One region of the Amycolatopsis cynarae genome, then DNA from elsewhere that is predicted to be linked to it. Evidence: predicted binding sites of a transcription regulator. Region 1 holds the regulator's gene; the other holds the start of a gene.
The links. The regulator HspR, encoded in region 1, represses chaperone genes until heat shock. The targets are predictions, from matches to a motif close to ANNTTGAGTNNNNNNNACTCAANNT.
Positions count from the first base shown of each region.

Region 2: lon (endopeptidase La) is a predicted target of HspR. The motif match lies at 2,282-2,306, and genes of this name have one in related genera.

Region 1 is NZ_CP113836.1:7,018,140-7,021,706, reverse strand. Features, by position in the region: gene grpE (nucleotide exchange factor GrpE) at 1-36, shown strand, start outside; gene dnaJ (molecular chaperone DnaJ) at 98-1,273, shown strand; gene ORV05_RS34015 (heat shock protein transcriptional repressor HspR) at 1,273-1,710, shown strand; gene ORV05_RS34010 (dienelactone hydrolase family protein) at 1,752-2,450, opposite strand; gene ORV05_RS34005 (SDR family NAD(P)-dependent oxidoreductase) at 2,493-3,383, opposite strand; gene ORV05_RS34000 (TetR family transcriptional regulator) at 3,473-3,567, shown strand, end outside.
Region 2 is NZ_CP113836.1:6,321,366-6,324,932, reverse strand. Features, by position in the region: gene lon (endopeptidase La) at 1-2,266, opposite strand, end outside; gene ORV05_RS30435 (SAM-dependent methyltransferase) at 2,434-3,285, opposite strand; gene ORV05_RS30430 (GNAT family N-acetyltransferase) at 3,295-3,567, opposite strand, start outside.

The sequences.
Region 1 (3,567 bases):
CCGGTGGAGCAACTGTCGAATGAGAACCAGCAGTAACGACGCTAGGAAGCGGCTGTGATCGCTTTCGCGGTCTTGAACAGGAAGGAGGAGACGTCCGGTGAGTGCTCGCGAGTGGATCGGTAAGGACTTCTACCGAGAGCTGGGCGTCTCCTCCGACGCGTCCCAGGACGAGATCAAGAAGGCCTACCGCAAGCTGGCGCGGGAGAACCACCCCGACGCCAACCCCGGCAACGCGGAGGCCGAGCAGAAGTTCAAGTCGGTGTCCGAGGCCTACGGTGTGCTCTCGGACCCGGCGAAGCGCAAGGAATACGACGAAGCGCGGCAGTTGTTCGGCGCCGGTGGCGCCGGCACGTTCAACTTCCCGCGCGGCGGCGGTTCCGGCACCTTCGACATGAGCGACCTGTTCGGCCAGACCGCGGCGGGCGGGGGCGGTGGCTTCAGCGGCCTCGGCGACATCCTCGGCGGCCTGTTCGGCCGTCGCGGTGCGGGTGCCGGGGCGACCGCCGCCCGCGGCCAGCGGGGCGCCGACGTGGAGACCGAGGTTCGGATCGAGTTCGCCGAGGCGGTCAAGGGCGCGACGCTGCCGCTGCGGCTGTCCAGCCCGGGCACCTGCGGAACGTGCGGCGGCAACGGCGCACGGCCCGGCACGATGCCGCGCACCTGCCCGGTGTGCGGAGGTTCCGGGCTGGTGAGCCGGAGCCAGGGCGCGTTCGCCTTCTCCGAGCCGTGCCGGGACTGCCGTGGGCGTGGCCAGATCATCGACGACCCGTGCCCGGAGTGCGGCGGCGAGGGCATCAGCACCCGCACCCGCACCCTGACCGTGCGGGTGCCCGCCGGGGTCGACGACAACCAGCGCATCCGGCTCGCCGGTCAGGGCGAACCGGGCCGGGGCGGGGCCGCGGCCGGTGACCTGTACGTCCGCGTGCACGTCACCCCGGACCCGGTGTTCGGCCGGTCGGGCAACGACCTGACGATCACCATGCCGGTCACCTTCACCGAACTGGCGCTGGGTGCCACGATCGCGGTGCCCACGCTGGACGGCAAGGTGTCGCTCAAGGTGCCCGCGGGTACGGCGAGCGGCCGGGTGCTGCGGGTGCGCGGCAAGGGCATCCGCAAGCGCGACGGCTCGCAGGGCGATCTGCTGGTCACCCTGCAGGTGGCGGTTCCGTCCCGGCTCGAGCCCGCGGAGCAGGAGGCGCTGCAGGCGTTCGCGGAGGCCGCCGCGAAGCACGATCCGCGACCGGAAATCACCAAGTTGCTCAAGGAGCGGTGATGGCGTTCGGTGGGTTGCCGCACGGGGCGGACGAAGACACCCCGGTGTTCGTGATCTCGGTGGCCGCTCAGCTGTCCGGGTTGCACGCCCAGACCCTCCGGTCCTATGACCGGATGGGCCTGGTGTCGCCCGGGCGCACGGCGGGCGGCGGGCGGCGCTATTCGATGCGCGACATCGCACTGCTGCGCGAGGTGCAGCGGCTGTCGCAGGAGGCCGGGGTGAACCTGGCCGGCATCAAGCACATCATCGAGCTGGAAAACCAGGTCGAGGCCCTGCGGAACCGGGTCGCCGAGCTCACCGAAGAACTGGCCGCCGCCTACGCCGCGGCCGAGCACGCGGCGGCCGCCGTGCACGCTTCCTACCGGAAGGATCTGGTTCCGATCCGGCACGAGACCGCGCTGGTGGTCTGGAAACCGAAGCGCACCGGCAAACAGTGACGCGGGTGGGCACTTCCTCCGGAAGTGCCCACCCTTTTTCCTCAGCTGCCGAGGTACTGGGCGAAGAAGGCGAGCACGCGACGCCAGGCGTCCTCGCTGGATTCGCGGTGGAACGACAGCCCGGCGACCTTGAGCAGCTTGTTGAGCGGGCCGCCCGCGAGCTGGTTGGCGAAGCTGTGCCCGGCTTCGGGGTATTCCTTGACGTCGTGCGGGATGCCGCGGGCGGTCAGCTCCGCTTCGAGCTTGGCCGCGGCCCCCTTCAACCCCGGGTCCTTACGCCCGAAGCTGGCCACGACCGGGCAAGCATCGTCCAAAACGGACAGGTCCTTGGGCAGTTGCCCGTAGTACGGCGCGGAAGCGTCGAACCCGCCGGACGCGGCGACGAGGGCGAATCCGCCGCCCATGCAGAATCCCACCACGCCGACCTTGCCGGTGCAGTCCTCCCGTTCGGCCAGCAGCCGCCGGGCGGCCTGCAGGTCCTCGAACGCGCGGCCCTGGCCTGCCATCAGATCCCGGAACACGGACTTGATGCACCGCATGAGGCCGCCCCGGGAGAACAGGTCGGGCGCCAGCGCGACGTACCCGGCGGTGGCGAACCGCTGGGTGATGTTGCGGGTGTCCTCGCTCATCCCGAAGGCGTCGTGAACGACCACCACTCCGGGCCACGGCGGGTCACCCGCGACTTCCCGCTGGGGTAGGGCCAGATAGCCGCGAAGGGCACCATCGACAGAGATGTCCATACCGGTGAGCCTAGGAGCCCGGTCAGATCGGCGCCGTCGAACTCATCGCTTACCCAGGGGATCGAGGTGTTCGAGAGTGGCGTCGTCGGCGACCGTCGATTCGGAAAGCTCGCGCCAGCGCTCGTCCTCCGCGAGCAGCGCACGACCGGCCGCGGTGGCGTAGGCATACGCGTCGGGGCCGACGAGCAGGCGCAGCGGCGGCTCGTCCAGCGCGACCAGCCGCAGCACCAGTTGAGCCACCTTCGCCGGATCATTGGCCGCGAGCGAGTCACCGCCGTGCATGGCCGCCATTTGGCCGACGGTCGCGGTGTATTCCGGGCGGATCGGGTCGATGCGCATGGACGGGCCGGACCAGTCGGTCCGCATCCCGCCCGGTTCCAGCACGGTCACCTTGATGCCGAGCGGCGCCACCTCGGCGGCGAGCACCGAAGAGAAGCCGCCCACCGCCCACTTCGCGCTCTGGTAGGCGGCCAGCCCCGGCGTGGCCAACCTGCCGCCGACCGAGGAGACCTGGATGATGTGCCCCGACCGCTGCTCCCGCAGGACCGGCAGCGCCGCCCGGGTCAGCCGCACCACCCCGAACAGGTTGGCGTCGACCTGCGCCCGGAAATCGTCGAAGTCGACGTCTTCGATGGCGCCGACGTTGGCGTAACCGGCGTTGTTGACCAGGACGTCCAAGCGGCCGAACCGCGACACCGCGGTGCGCACCGCGGCCTCGGCCGCCTTGTCGTCGGTCACGTCCAGTCCGACCACGACGAGCCGGTCTCCGTGCTCAGCGGCGAGAGCGTCCAGCGCGGACGGGGTGCGGACCCCGGCCACGACCCGGTGCCCCGCGGCGAGGGCGGCTCGCACGATCTCCTTGCCCAGGCCGCGGGAAGCCCCGCTGACCAGGAAGACCGAATTCGAAGTTGTGGAGGACATGGTCTGCTTCACCCGAACTTTCTAACTAGTTGTTTAGCTACTTCACCAGCTAACCCTTTGCCGGGCTAGCTGTCAACTAGATGGTTAGTTAGAATGCGAAGGTGACGAGGGACGCGGAGGCCACCCGGCGACGACTCCTGGAGGCGGCGAGGGACGAGTTCGCCGCGTACGGCATCGCGGGCAGCCGCGTCGACCG
Region 2 (3,567 bases), 700 kb from region 1:
TCACCGTGCGCAGGCCCGCCCGGTGCGCGGCGAGCAGCTTCTGCTTCACCCCGCCGATCGGCAGGACCCGGCCGGTCAGCGACACCTCACCGGTCATCGCCACATCGGCCCGCACCACTCGTCCGGACAACAGCGACGCCAGCGCGGTGGTCATCGTGACGCCCGCCGAAGGCCCGTCCTTCGGCACCGCCCCGGCGGGGACGTGCACGTGGACACCGCGGTCCTTCAGATCACCGACCGGCAGCTCCAGTTCGGCGCCACGGGAACGAAGGTAGGACAGCGCGATCTGCGCCGACTCCTTCATCACGTCGCCGAGCTGGCCGGTCAGCGTGACGCCGGTGCCGCCGGTCTCCGGGTCCGCCAGCGACGCCTCCACGTAGAGCACGTCACCGCCCGCGCCGGTCACCGCGAGACCGGTGGCCACGCCCGGGGTCGCGGTCCGCTGCGTCGAGGCGGGCAGCGACGACTCCGGCAGGTGCCGGGGCCGGCCGAGATAGCCCGGAAGTCCTTCGGCGTCCACGGTGACCGGCAGCGCGGCCTCTCCGAGCGCGACCTTCGTGGTGATCTTGCGCAGCACCTTCGCGATGGTGCGGTTGGCGTCGCGGACCCCCGCTTCGCGGGTGTACTCGGCGGCGATCCGGCTCAGCGCGGCATCGGTGAACCGCACGTCGTCCTGGCCGAGCCCGGCCCGCTCCAGCTCACGGGGGAGCAGGTGGTCCCGGCCGATGATCACCTTCTCGTGCTCGGTGTAGCCGTCGAGCGTGACCAGTTCCATCCGGTCCAGCAGCGGTCCGGGGATGGTCTCCAGCGCGTTGGCCGTGGCCAGGAACACCACGTCGGACAGGTCCAGTTCGACCTCGAGGTAGTGGTCGCGGAAGGTGTGGTTCTGCTCCGGGTCCAGCACTTCGAGCAGGGCCGCCGTCGGGTCGCCGCGGTAGTCGGTGCCGACCTTGTCGACCTCGTCGAGCAGCACGACCGGGTTCATCGAACCGGCTTCCTTGATGGCCCGCACGATCCGGCCGGGCAGGGCGCCCACATAGGTGCGCCGGTGGCCGCGGATCTCCGCCTCGTCCCGCACGCCGCCGAGTGCCACCCGGACGAACCTGCGGCCCATCGCCTTCGCGATCGACTCGCCGAGCGAGGTCTTGCCCACCCCGGGCGGGCCGACCAGCGCCAGCACGGCGCCCGATCGGCGGCCGCCGACCTGGCCGAGCCCGGCCTCGGCGCGCCGGTTGCGCACCGCCAGGTACTCGACGATGCGTTCCTTCACGTCGTCGAGACCGGCGTGGTCGGCGTCCAGGACGGCACGGGCCGCGGCGATGTCGTGCACGTCGGCGGTGCGGGTCTGCCACGGCAGCTCCAGCACGGTGTCCAGCCACGTCCGGATCCAGCCGCCCTCCGGTGACTGCTCCGAGGTCCGGTCCAGCTTGTCCACCTCGGCCAGTGCGGCCTTGCGCACGTGCTCGGGCAGCTCGGCCGCTTCCACGCGGGCGCGGTAGTCGTCCTCCTTGGCGCTGCCGTCCAGCTCGCCGAGTTCCTTGCGGATCGCTTCGAGCTGGCGCCGCAGCAGGAACTCCTTCTGCTGCTTCTCCATGCCTTCCGCCACGTCCTTGCGGATCGTGTCGGTGACCTCCAGTTCGGCCAGGTACTCGCGGCTCCATTCGAGCGCGCGCTCCAACCGTGCCGCGACGTCGAGCGTGGCCAGCAGTTCGAGCTTCTGGTCGAGCTTCAGGTACGGCGCATTGCCCGCGAGGTCGGCGATCGCGGAGGGATCGTCGAGCTGCTGCACCGCGTCGATCATCTGCCAGCCTTCGCGCTGCTGCAGGATCGTGATCACCACGGACTTGTAGTCGGCGGCCAGCGCGTTCACCCGCTCGCCGCCGGTTTCGGTGACGGGCTCGGCCTGCACCCAGCGGGCCGCTCCCGGGCCCTGGCCGGTCTCGCCGAGACGGGCACGGCGGGTACCGCGGATCAGTACCGCGGCCTTGCCGCCGGGCACCCGGCCCACCCGTTCGATCGTGGCGACCGTGCCCAGCTCGGCGTATTCGCCGTGCACCCGGGGCACGATCAGGACCTCGGGCTTGGTGGGCTTGGCCGCGGGCAGGGACCGGATACCGGGGAACGACGGCGAACTCGGCGCCTTGGCCTGCGCGGATTCCACCGCGGCCCGGATCTCGGCGTCTTCGAGCTCCAGCGGGACGATCATGCCGGGGAGCACGACGTCTTCGTCGAGAGGCAGGAGGGGCAGGAGCCTGATTTCGGTCATCGGGGCGCTCCTTCGTAGTTGAGTCTGCACAGCTCAACTTCCCTGAGCCCCAATTTGTTTCCCCCGGTCGTTCGCTGTAAGCGAGCAACCGCGCCTGTGCTGTCACGGACAGCCGACATCGCCGTGAGGGGTCCCCTCACGGCCTTGGCCCCGCGCAGCCCGCCCGATCAGGCCTGGTTCTCGGCCACCCCGCACCAGCCGAACGGGCGGGAAATCGCCTCGATCGGTGTCAGCTTGGTTTCCGGACGCCAGTCCGCCGGGTGCACCAGCCCGGGTTCGACCAGCGGCCAGTTACCGAACCACCGCGCGATGTCCGCCTTGTCGCGTACCCACAGCGGGTTGCTGGTGTTCCGGTAGGCGTCCGCGAACCGGCGCACCGCCGCGGCGTCCTCTTCCGGTGCGCCTTCGCTGGTGATGTGCGAGATGGCGAGCCAGCTTCCGGGCGCGAGCTTGCGGCGATAGCGCTCCACGATCTCCTGGGGGTGATCGTCACCGCCGATGAAGTGCAGCACCGCGATCATCAGCACGCACACCGGCTGCGAGAAGTCGATCAGTCGCCGGGTGGTCTCGTGCCTGAGCACGGCGCCGGTGTCCCGCAGGTCGGCCTGGACCAGACCGGCCCAGTCGGTGGCGCCGTCCCGCTCCAGTAGCAGTGTGCCGTGCGCGGCCGCGACGGGTTCGTAGTCGACGTAGACCACGCCAGCCCGTTCGCCCTCCGGCAGGTGCTTGCGGACGATCTCGTGCACGTTGCCCACCGTGGGCACCCCGGACCCCAGATCGAGGAACTGGCGGATACCGGCGTCCATGGCGGCGCGCACCGCCCGCCCCAGGAACTGACGGTTCTGCCGTGCGAGCTCGCGAACCTGCGGGAACAGTTCGACGACCTGCTTGCCGAACTCGCGGTCCACGGCCCAGTTGTGCGTGCCGCCCAGGTACCAGTCGTACATCCGGGCGGCGGAAGGCTTGTCGGTGTCGACCCCTTCGGGTGCTTCGGGAGCGAGGTCTTGGCTCTCGGTCATGGCTGCTTTCTATCGCACTGCCGGACGTCGGTACCAGTAGGTCCACAACGGTCGGTAACCCTGTGCGTACCAGAAGGGGGTTGACGTTGGGTTCGGCAGTGCGTGGTGCAGCAGGGCGGCCTCCACGCCGGCCTCGTCGAACAACTGGTGTGCGTGTGCGGCGAGTGCGCCGCCCACCCCCGACGACCGGGCGGCCTCGTCCACGTGGAGCGAGGCGACGTAGCCGACCCGGTCGACCGCGACGAACGGGGAGATCCAGGCCGTTCCGGGCGGGAACTGGAT